3 regions of the Paraflavitalea sp. genome follow, and region 1 is predicted to be linked to each of the others. Evidence: riboswitches for the same ligand, from Rfam matches in the RefSeq annotation. Region 1 holds a riboswitch; each other region holds the start of a gene.
What was found. A riboswitch is a leader RNA that binds a small molecule or an ion and turns the genes downstream of it on or off. The one in region 1 is predicted to bind cobalamin.

Region 1 (3,280 bases):
GGCACTGTGAGCTGCGGCACCTGTCATATACAAGCTTCTGCGTTTTCGCATCATGGTCACCGGTTGAGCCACGGTATCTTCGATTCATTGGGCGCGCGCAACGCACCTGCCCTGCAAAACCTTGCCTGGGCAACCAGCTTTATGTGGGACGGCGGCGTTAAAGACCTCGACCTGCAACCCATTGTTCCTATTACCAACCACGTGGAAATGGGTGAATCGGTAGAGAGTGTAGTGGAGAAGATAAAGAAAGATCAATACTACCCCTTGTATTTTAATGCGGCCTTTGGCAGCCGGGAGATCACCACTGCACGTGTGATGCAGGCGCTCAGCCAATTTATGGTGGCCATGGTAAGCGCCAACAGCAAGTATGATAAAGTGGTACGTAAAGAAGGGGGTGCCTTCACCAAAGAAGAGGCTGCCGGTTACAAAATCTTCCAACAAAAATGCGCTACCTGCCACACAGAGCCTTTCTTCACTGATTTCAGTTTCCGCAACAATGGCCTGTATCCCTATAGCGAAGACTTTGGCCGCATGGGCGTTACTTCCGAAACGGGCGATAAGTATCGCTTCAAAGTACCTTCATTGCGCAACATAGCACTGACAGCGCCCTATATGCACGATGGCCGTTTTAAAGAGCTCGACTTTGTGCTGACGCATTATGCGCAGGATGTGCAACTGACTGACAATATCGATCCATCGCTTGTGCAGCCTTCCGGCCGGGCAGGTATACCGCTTACGCCTGCCGATAAAGAAGTACTGAAATCTTTTCTGTATACGTTAACCGATTCTGCTTTTGTTCGTAATAAAGGATTGGGGGAGGTTAATATATGCCCTCAATGTATAAGATATTAGTTGACAAGTTAACAAATTGATAGGTTGAAAGGTTTACGACACAAGCCGTGTAAACTTTTAAACTTGTGAACTTATCAACCTTTCCATACCTTCGCCGCCGCTAAAGGTTCATAGCTCTTCAATGAGTCATGATTAAAAGGGAATCCGGTGATTTCTTTAGCAGAAAGAATCCGGAGCTGTCCCGCAACTGTAAGTTCTTCACGTAATGTCGACATCTACATGCCACTGTTGATGCTTTGTAAACAGCAAGCTCAATGGGAAGGCCGTCGGCACAGAACAAGCCAGGAGACCTGCCTTCAGCATCATACTTAATTCATAGCTTTCGGGTAAAAAGCATGGATGAAATAGCTGCCTTCAGCTGATTCATTTATTTTCCTGTAGTTATGCCACTGTACAGTTCCTGCCATAGAGCTGTCTGCGTGTGCATGCCTGTAGCCGGATCACTGGTCCGTGGTGTATCATGCCGGGCATTGTTAAGTATGATCAACCTGTTCATATATACTTAACAATACGATTATGAGTACACGTTTATTCCGAGGATTATTGCTTCTGTTAACCATTACTGCATTTGTAGCCTGTAACAAAGATGAGTACAGGCAGCCTGAACCACTGATCACTGGCAAATATGAAAATGGTATCATTCTCGTGAATGAAGGCTGGTTTGGTCATGACAATGGTAACGTAAACTTCTACCGCTATGGCCAGGACACCATCGAACAAATGGTTTATCACAAAGAGAACCCCGGCAAAGAACTGGGCGTAACGACTCAATATGGCGCTGTGTGGAATGGTAAATTATACCTGGTGTCCAAACAAGGACCATTCGTTGTTACAGATGCCAAATCGCTGGTTGAGACAGGTCGCATCGCCAGCCTGCCCGCCAATGGCCGCGCCTTCCTTGGTCTCGACAACAACAATGGTCTTATCAGTACTGCCAGCGGTATCTATCCGCTCAACCTCTCCACGCTTACGCTGGGCACCAAGCTCACCAGCGTAACCGGCGAAACAGGTGGCATGCGCAAAGAAGGAGCTTATATCTTCGTGATCAACCAAAGCCAGGGGCTGATCATCCTCAACGCAAGTGATTACAGTGTAGTAAAAAAGATAGCCGGCATGAACCAGGGCTTGTCTAAAACACCTGATGGCAGCTTGTGGGTAGCCGGTGGCAGCTCACTCGTAAAGATCAACACCACTACGCTCGATACCAACAAGATCACTTTGCCTTTCACACTGGGCAATCCCTGGGTGGCCTGGAACGTTGGTACTGTGACTACCTCTTCTACTGAGAATGCCGTGTTCATTGGCAGGACCAATTCCTGGGGCGCCGGTGGCAATCAACTTTATAAATATGTAGTGGGCAACAGCGCTTCGCTGGCTACGCTTTTCGCTACCATCCCTGCCGGTAAAGAGTTTTATGGGGCCGGTGTTGGCTACAACGCAGGCAGCAATGAGCTGGTGGTAACTGCTGTTCAGTCCGGATATGGACAGAACTATCAGTACAACAGTCTCTACTTCTATGATGCTGCGAATGCTACCTTGAAGAAAACCATTACCTATCAATACTTCTATTTCCCCGCTTTAATGATCTTCAATTAATGCAGGGTTGATAAGTTGAAAAGTTGATAGGTTGAAAAGGGAATAACAAAGTAACCATTAATTGGAGATACCTACTGATTGTTTTACGCCTTCGAAAACAGACTTCCAGACAAGGTTGAAGAAAGACTTGCTGGTGTTGCGGTCGTAGTGCACAGTGGCGCGGCGTATATCGCCTTTCTTATTGGGATTCGCATTCTTTACCTGTATATTGGCCAGCATGCTGGCCAATTTCTTTTTACTGAGGGTATTGTCGACCGTATCTTTTTTGAGTAGTGTGATCTTGAGGTCATCATACAGCATGGTTAGTGTTCCATCGGCTGCATAATCATTGCAATTGAAACTAAAATCCAGTCCATTGAGTGTTCCTTTCTCGATCGTGGCTAACCCCATAGGCTTTGTCAACTGGTTTACTGTTGTAGCAGGCATGCTGCCCATCGACCCATCGATGGTGAACCGGCCCTTGTCAGGGTAGAAATTAATCAGCGCCTTTACCGGCGCTGCATTCAGGAATCGGGCGTTGAACTGCACACGCATCGGCTTCTCTGCCATGAGTTGCCGGTATGTAGTAAGATTATTGACCCCGACGCTTACCTGGTAAAACTGCACCTTACCGCTTTGCTCGCTTTTGGCATTGCGTTCTTTGTATTCTATAAAAGAATTATTGAACCGGGCCGTTTTGATGCGCACATCAAAAGGTAATTTCATCAATGCCTGTTGCGGATAGGTGCCTATCCTACTCTTTCCATCATGCGGGAAAGAAAGATCGCGGTAAATATGGAGGCTGCTTTTACCCGACACGAGCGAGTCCGCACGCACCTCCTCCTTCATCAGC
Region 2 (3,280 bases), on a different contig from region 1:
CACCGCCCTGATCTACATAGCGGGCAGTATCATTAAACACACGCAGCATAGGGATGATACCATTGCTGGTACCATTAGTGCCGCCGATATAGCTACCGGTAGCACGGATGCCGTGGATAGAAAGACCGATGCCACCAGCACTCTGAGATATCTTGGCAGTTTGTTTCAAGGTGTCATAAATACCATCGATGCTGTCCTCCTTCATAGTCAGCAGGAAGCAGCTGCTCATTTGCGGCTTAGGCGTGCCGGCATTGAACAAGGTTGGCGTGGCATGTGTAAACCAGCGCTCAGACATCAGGTGATAAGTCTTGATAGCGCTCTCGATATCGTTTTTATGAATACCCACCGATACACGCATGAACATATGCTGTGGACGCTCCACCACTTTGCCATCCACCTTCAGCAGGTAAGATTTTTCCAGTGTTTTGAAACCGAAATAATCGAAGCTGTAATCACGATCGTAGATGATCGTAGAATCCAGCAATTCGGCATGCTCCTGGATGATAGCCCACACGTCATCAGCCAGCAAAGGAGCTGCTTTACCAGCCTTGCTGTCCCTGCATTCGTACAGCAACTTCATCGTATCGGAAAAAGTCTTGATGGTATTCTTATGCAGGTTGCTCACTGCGATGCGGCTGGCCAGCAACGCATAATCCGGGTGCTTCACCGTTAAGGAAGCAGCAGTTTCTGCAGCGAGGTTATCCAGTTCGGTAGTGGTAACGCCATCATACAAACCTTCAATAACCTTCTTCGCTACATCGATGGAATTCACAAACCGCCTGTCGAGCCCATAGCATAGTTTTTCTATGCGGGCAGTGATCTTGTCAAACTTGACAGATTCTCTTTTGCCGTTTCTTTTTATTACAAACATGGGTCAGTAAGTATTTATGATAAGTGATTAATGCTTTTTAAGCTGTTAGCTTTTAGCCATTAGGTGTTAGCAAAGCAAAAGCCCTAAAAGCTAATAGCTAAAGGCTAATGCCTGTTTAGAAATCTTCCTCCAACGAAAATGACTGGCTTTCTTTATTACCCATCACGCCACTCTTCTGGTAATCGCCCACACGCTTTTCAAAGAAGTTAGTCTTACCTTCCAGGGAGATCATTTCCATGAAGTCGAAAGGATTGGTGCTGTTGAACATTTTGGGATAGCCCAGTTCACTCAGCCAGCGGTCAGCTACAAACTCGATGTATTGCTGCATCAGCTTGGCATTCATACCGATCAGGTCCACAGGCAGTGCTTCCGTGATGAATTCCTTTTCAATCTTCACCGCATCGCCGATGATAGCGTATACTTCTTCCTGCGTCATCTTTTTACTCAGCATGCTGTACAGCAAGCAGGCAAATTCGCAATGCAAGCCTTCATCACGACTGATCAGTTCATTGCTGAATGTAAGACCGGGCATCAGGCCTCTCTTCTTTAACCAGAAGATGGAGCAGAAGCTGCCACTGAAGAAAATACCTTCTACGGCGGCAAAGGCTACGAGTCTTTCAGCGAAACTGCCATTCTCGATCCAGCGCAGCGCCCACTCCGCTTTCTTTTTCACAGCAGGCACCGTATCGATAGCATGGAACAAGCGATGCTTTTCCTGGGGATCTTTAATATAGGTGTCGATCAATAAAGCGTATGTTTCAGAATGGATGTTCTCCATCATGATCTGGAAGCCATAGAAGCAACGTGCTTCGGGCAATTGCACTTCGCTCATGAAGTTGACTGCCAGGTTCTCATTCACAATACCATCGCTGGCAGCAAAGAATGCCAGTACATGCGAAATAAAATGACGTTCACCATCGTTTAAGTTCGCCCAGTGTTGCAGGTCACCGCTCAGATCGATCTCTTCCGCTGTCCAGAAGCTTGCTTCATGCTTCTTGTACATTTCCCACACCCTGGGATAATTGATGGGCAGAATAACAAAGCGGTCTTTGTTTTCCTGCAGTAATATTTCGTTTTCGTTGCTCATGGCTCAATGGTATAGTTATATTAGTAATAGTCTGTCTTCTCCTCGTTGCCTTGCCTTCTACCGACGACGATATCCTTCCATAGAAATACACTTCCATGGATGGAACCAGCGATCACCCGTTACAAAAGGGAACAACACAATACGTGGCCACGCCACTGACCGGAGGGGTGAGGGTGCAGTGAGTGACAGTATAGCAGTGCGAATTACCTTTGATGCGAAGGTGTGGCACTTAATTGTATGGCAGGTATCTGACTTTGTCCGCGAAAGCTACAAACCGGAGTGGCGAAAAGTAAGCGATTTTAAAGCCACTACTTATTGCCGATTGCCGATTGCCAATTCACGAAATTCACAGTTGCGCAACAGTCCATGATTTACACATGGTTCCCTTTTAAGCCTGTCTAAATACCTGTTTTTGAGGCAAATAGACGGGCACCAACACAATATTTTGTAAAAGAGCGAATACAAACTTAAACTTCGAGGCGGGGCTGGTCAAATGAACTTAGTAACAGGGGGTGGATAATTCTTCCACGCTGAATTGACAACCGTCAAGAGCCTTACCGGATGGGCTTTTGCTTAAAATTGTCCTGCTCTCAACACTTTAGCTGGGTAAATTTGTAATACAGGACTCTCCATTCTATACACCGTATACCGAATACAGCATTCTTCTACTTACAAACACTTAACCCAATGTTAACATTTGGGTTAGTGGTCAATTATGGAAATTTTAGTCTGTCGAAATAAAACAAGGATGTAAATAATGGATGAAATTTATGGTGTGGTCCGGGTTAATCGAAGGGCCACCTATGATCATGAGAAAATCTACGCAATTTCAATAACCCGGGCCTAAAGTTCTAAAAACGGGAACGCTACGATAGCTTATGTATTTCGAAGGTCCGGGTTATCTGAAATTGCAACTGGCTGTATAGCCACCTTGGTTGAGGTATGTATTTAATAAAAACCGGCCGGCCAATACCGGTAGTATGTATTAAGCGACAGTACATGCTATAGGATTGTGCCAGCCCACTGACTCTCCTCCTCTTTTTGACCCTTATACTGCTAAAGGCTGCTGATTAGGCCCGTACACTGTGTGACACACTTGCTTTATCGAATAGTACATGCTGAACAGGCGGAGTGTCTGCCTTGTACCCATGTAAAACCTTAACAAACATTAAGAAATCGTTACAGTCAAATGAACAAGCGTTTCATAGTGGGGATCGTATCCCTGCTCCTTATCCTGTTGATGGTGTATGCAGCACAGGCCAAACTAAGAGATTACTACAATTTTCAATTCGGGCTTAGTGAATCACCCATCATCGCTCCTT
Region 3 (3,280 bases), 2.1 Mb from region 1:
TCCTGAAACCACCTTGTATGTTGATACCTGGTGTATTATATCCATATACCTCTGTGTAATCTGTATCTGTGAGGTTTTTGGCATCTACAAACAGGCGCACCTTGTTCTTGAATAGCTTGTATTCTACATAGGCGTTGATCAGCGTGTAGGCTTTCAGGTCTACAGGAATGGTGGCATAGGCCGGGGGTGGTCCGAACGACAGGTCTGTTCTTTCGCCCAGGCTTTGTGCAGACAGGCTGATGAACAACTGTGGTGTAGCCTGGTATCCTACGCTGGCCACTATCGTGTTTTTGGGCCTGCGGAGCAGGTTGAAATAGCTCGTGTCTTTACCGCTGCGTGATTGGTAGATATCACCTGTTACATAGGTGTAAGAGGCTTTGATCGTCCACTGGTCGGTGGGGCGCAGGGTTGCTTCGAGTTCGACGCCTTTGTCTTTTTGCTGGTCGATATTGATGGACTTGCCGGCTACATAAGCGATCACGTTCTTGATGTCTCTGTAAAATCCTGTAGCGGTAACCTGTAATTTATTTTGCAGGGTTTGCCATTGTACGCCTGCTTCAAGGTTGGAAGATTCTTCCGGTTTCAGGTTGGGATTGCTGCCAAACCAGGAGGGGCCAAACAGGTCCATCACTGTAGGTGCTTTGAAACCTGTAGAAACGTTGGCAAATGCTTTAATCTGGTTATTGATCAGATAGGCGGCATTGAAGCTATAGGTGAATTGGGTGCCAAATTCGGAGTGGTGGTTGTACCGGCCGCCCACTTCCACGCTCAATCCTTCTGCGCTTTGCATGAGGAATGACAGGTAAGGGCTCACGATGTTGGTGGAAGGGTTCTTAGGTGTCAGCGTGGAATCGGTGAGTTTGTAGCTCTGGTAGTTTACGCCGACCAGCATCTTTACCCTATCGCTCAGGTTTTGGGTGAGGTATACTTCGCCGCTGTGGAAACCGCCTCTGAAAAAGGAGTTGCCGAAGTCGGTGGCGTAGTTACGCCTTGAATAGGAGTATCCGTAGTTGGCTGTGATGGTGCCTTTGGGCAAACCAATAGTAGCAGTGGCGCCGGTATTGTTGAGCAGGTATACAAATTGGTCTTTGGTGTCGTAGAAAGAACCACCGTCGGTGTTGGCGTTGAAATAGCTATAGCGATAGTAGGGGGCGATCCTGATCTTGTCGGTTACCTGGATGCCGAGATTTGCTTGTACGCTGTGCCTGTTAAATCCGTCCTTATCGAAGTTGCCTTTGCCGGTGGTGTCGGCTGCTTCGGAAATTCCGTCTGTACTGGTGTAAGAGTAATTTACATTATAATCCAGGATGCCTTTGTGGCCACTCAGGCCAGCATCGCCGGTGAAGGTGTTGAAGCTGCCATAGGTAGCGCCGCCGTTGAAGCCGATTGCTTTGCTGCCTTTTTTCTTCGTGATGATATTGATAACGCCGGCTACTGCATCTGACCCGTAGAGGGTAGACTGGCTGCCTTTCAAGATTTCAATGTGGTCGATCTGTTCTACGGGAAACAAGCGCAGGTCGAATGCGCCGCCTGCCCCGGAGGGATCGTTTACAGGAATGCCATCGAGTAATATCAAGGTGTAGTCGTTGGAGGCGCCGCGTAAAAAGATCGATTTGTCTTTACCGGGGTTGCTGTTGGCGCCGTTTACGATGATGCCTGTTTGCTCGGTCAATACCTGGGCGAGGCTTTTGCCGCTGCTGCGTTCTATTTGCTCGCGGCCGATAACGGTCACTACTTTTCCTGTTTCACTAAGTTTAACAGGGTATTTGGTAGCGGTAACCACTACTTCATCCAAATCTCTTTTTGCAGTTGAGTCTTGCGCCTGCGCGTTCATGGCTGCCAGCAGGGCTGATAGTGCGAGTAACTTTCTTGTCATGCTCATAGTTTGTTTGTAATGATGAACTATGAACCTTCGGAATAAAATGATTCAAACAGAAATGAAATGTCTACTGCCTGTAGACGGTTTCAATCCCGGCTTTTCACCCGAAAGCTCGTCGATGTTGTTGCTGATAACTGGCAGGTCTTCTGGCTTGTTTCCCTGGTTCAAGACCTTCCCATTCTGCCGGATAAGCGGGTAGAACAGTGGTACGAAGATTGAACCTGGTGAGTGGTACTCACGAAACTTACAGCTACGGGGATAGCACCGGACTTACACCGGTTTCCCTTTTAATCCGTTCTGCCTGGCGGCGGAGCGGAAACCAATTAACGCGGCAAATGTAAGGGTTTACCCCGGGATTTGGGGTTGGGTGTTTGTGGGCATGGTTGCCGGCATCCGTTCCGAAAGGGGCAGGCGGGATAGGACCAGACCCTGGCCAGCCCCGGGCAAGGTAGGGGCCAGGTATAGGGCAGATCCGGGCTAAAGTCTCTATAAGGTCTCTATAAACTCTCTGTAATGTCTCTGAAAGGTCTCTGTAAGTATGAAGTTTTTATTTTTTTTGATAGCACAAAAAAAGCCCGCTTTTGGCGGGCTTTTTTAGACGTGGTCGTAGTATTTTTTTATTGTCCGAAGGCGTATTTCAGTGTGATGCCGCCAAAGTAGTTGGCGCCAGCGGCCGGGTTGAAGTATCTGCCTGCGGCGGCATTGATATCATTGCCGAGGCTGTATTGTACATTGAATAGATTGTCGGCTCCAGCAAAAAAATCGGCGCCTATCTTTTTGGTGAAGCGGGCGCGCCATCCGATGCGGCCGCCGAATAACTGATAAGATGAGGCTATCACCGTGTTGGCATCGTCGAGTGGAATGGGATCGCTGTAATACCAGGTGAGGTTGGTGTACAGCCCAGGCCGGGTGGCCAGGTCCAGTCCGCCAGTTACGATATGGGGCGCCACGCTGGGCAGTTGCTTGCCGGAGAGGTCGGCAGTGCCTTGTTTAAATTCATCGTATCTAAAGCGGCTCCAGGTGTGGCTGATCCAAAGACGGGCGGCTGTTATAAATCCTTTACGATTGGGCAACAGCTGGTAGGAGGCTTGCGATTCCAGTCCTCTTTGTTTGGTAGAACCGGCATTGACGAAGTAATCGGCATTGCTGGCATCACGGCGGAGTACAATGGCATTTTGCAGGCGGTAGTAAAAGGCGTTGACCTCAACATATAGTCTTTGTTGCAGCCAGCTGCTTTTGATACCTGTCTCATAATTTACGCCTTCTTCTGCATTCAGGCTGGTGCTAATGACCGAGGTGGAGGGTAATATCTCCTGTGTGGTGGGTGGCGAAAAGCCTTTGGCAACGCTGGCATATAACAACAACTGAGGAATGATCTTTTTAGAAACGGCTATACGCGGT

Region 2: another riboswitch for cobalamin. It lies ahead of AC5JBY_RS23995 (ribonucleoside-diphosphate reductase small subunit); the one in region 1 lies ahead of AC5JBY_RS15130 (DUF5074 domain-containing protein).
Region 3: another riboswitch for cobalamin. It lies ahead of AC5JBY_RS07415 (TonB-dependent receptor plug domain-containing protein); the one in region 1 lies ahead of AC5JBY_RS15130 (DUF5074 domain-containing protein).

The regions. Positions count from the first base shown of each region.
Region 1 covers NZ_JCACET010000008.1:3,172,299-3,175,578, reverse strand. Annotated here, with positions in the region: gene AC5JBY_RS15135 (cytochrome-c peroxidase) at 1-852, shown strand, start outside; cobalamin riboswitch at 940-1,164, shown strand; gene AC5JBY_RS15130 (DUF5074 domain-containing protein) at 1,369-2,448, shown strand; gene AC5JBY_RS15125 (hypothetical protein) at 2,506-3,280, opposite strand, start outside.
Region 2 covers NZ_JCACET010000010.1:1,692,624-1,695,903, forward strand. Annotated here, with positions in the region: gene AC5JBY_RS23990 (ribonucleoside-diphosphate reductase subunit alpha) at 1-871, opposite strand, end outside; gene AC5JBY_RS23995 (ribonucleoside-diphosphate reductase small subunit) at 987-1,958, opposite strand; cobalamin riboswitch at 2,181-2,410, opposite strand; gene AC5JBY_RS24000 (MauE/DoxX family redox-associated membrane protein) at 3,148-3,280, shown strand, end outside.
Region 3 covers NZ_JCACET010000008.1:1,118,864-1,122,143, forward strand. Annotated here, with positions in the region: gene AC5JBY_RS07415 (TonB-dependent receptor plug domain-containing protein) at 1-1,876, opposite strand, end outside; cobalamin riboswitch at 1,999-2,218, opposite strand; gene AC5JBY_RS07420 (TonB-dependent receptor) at 2,497-3,280, opposite strand, start outside.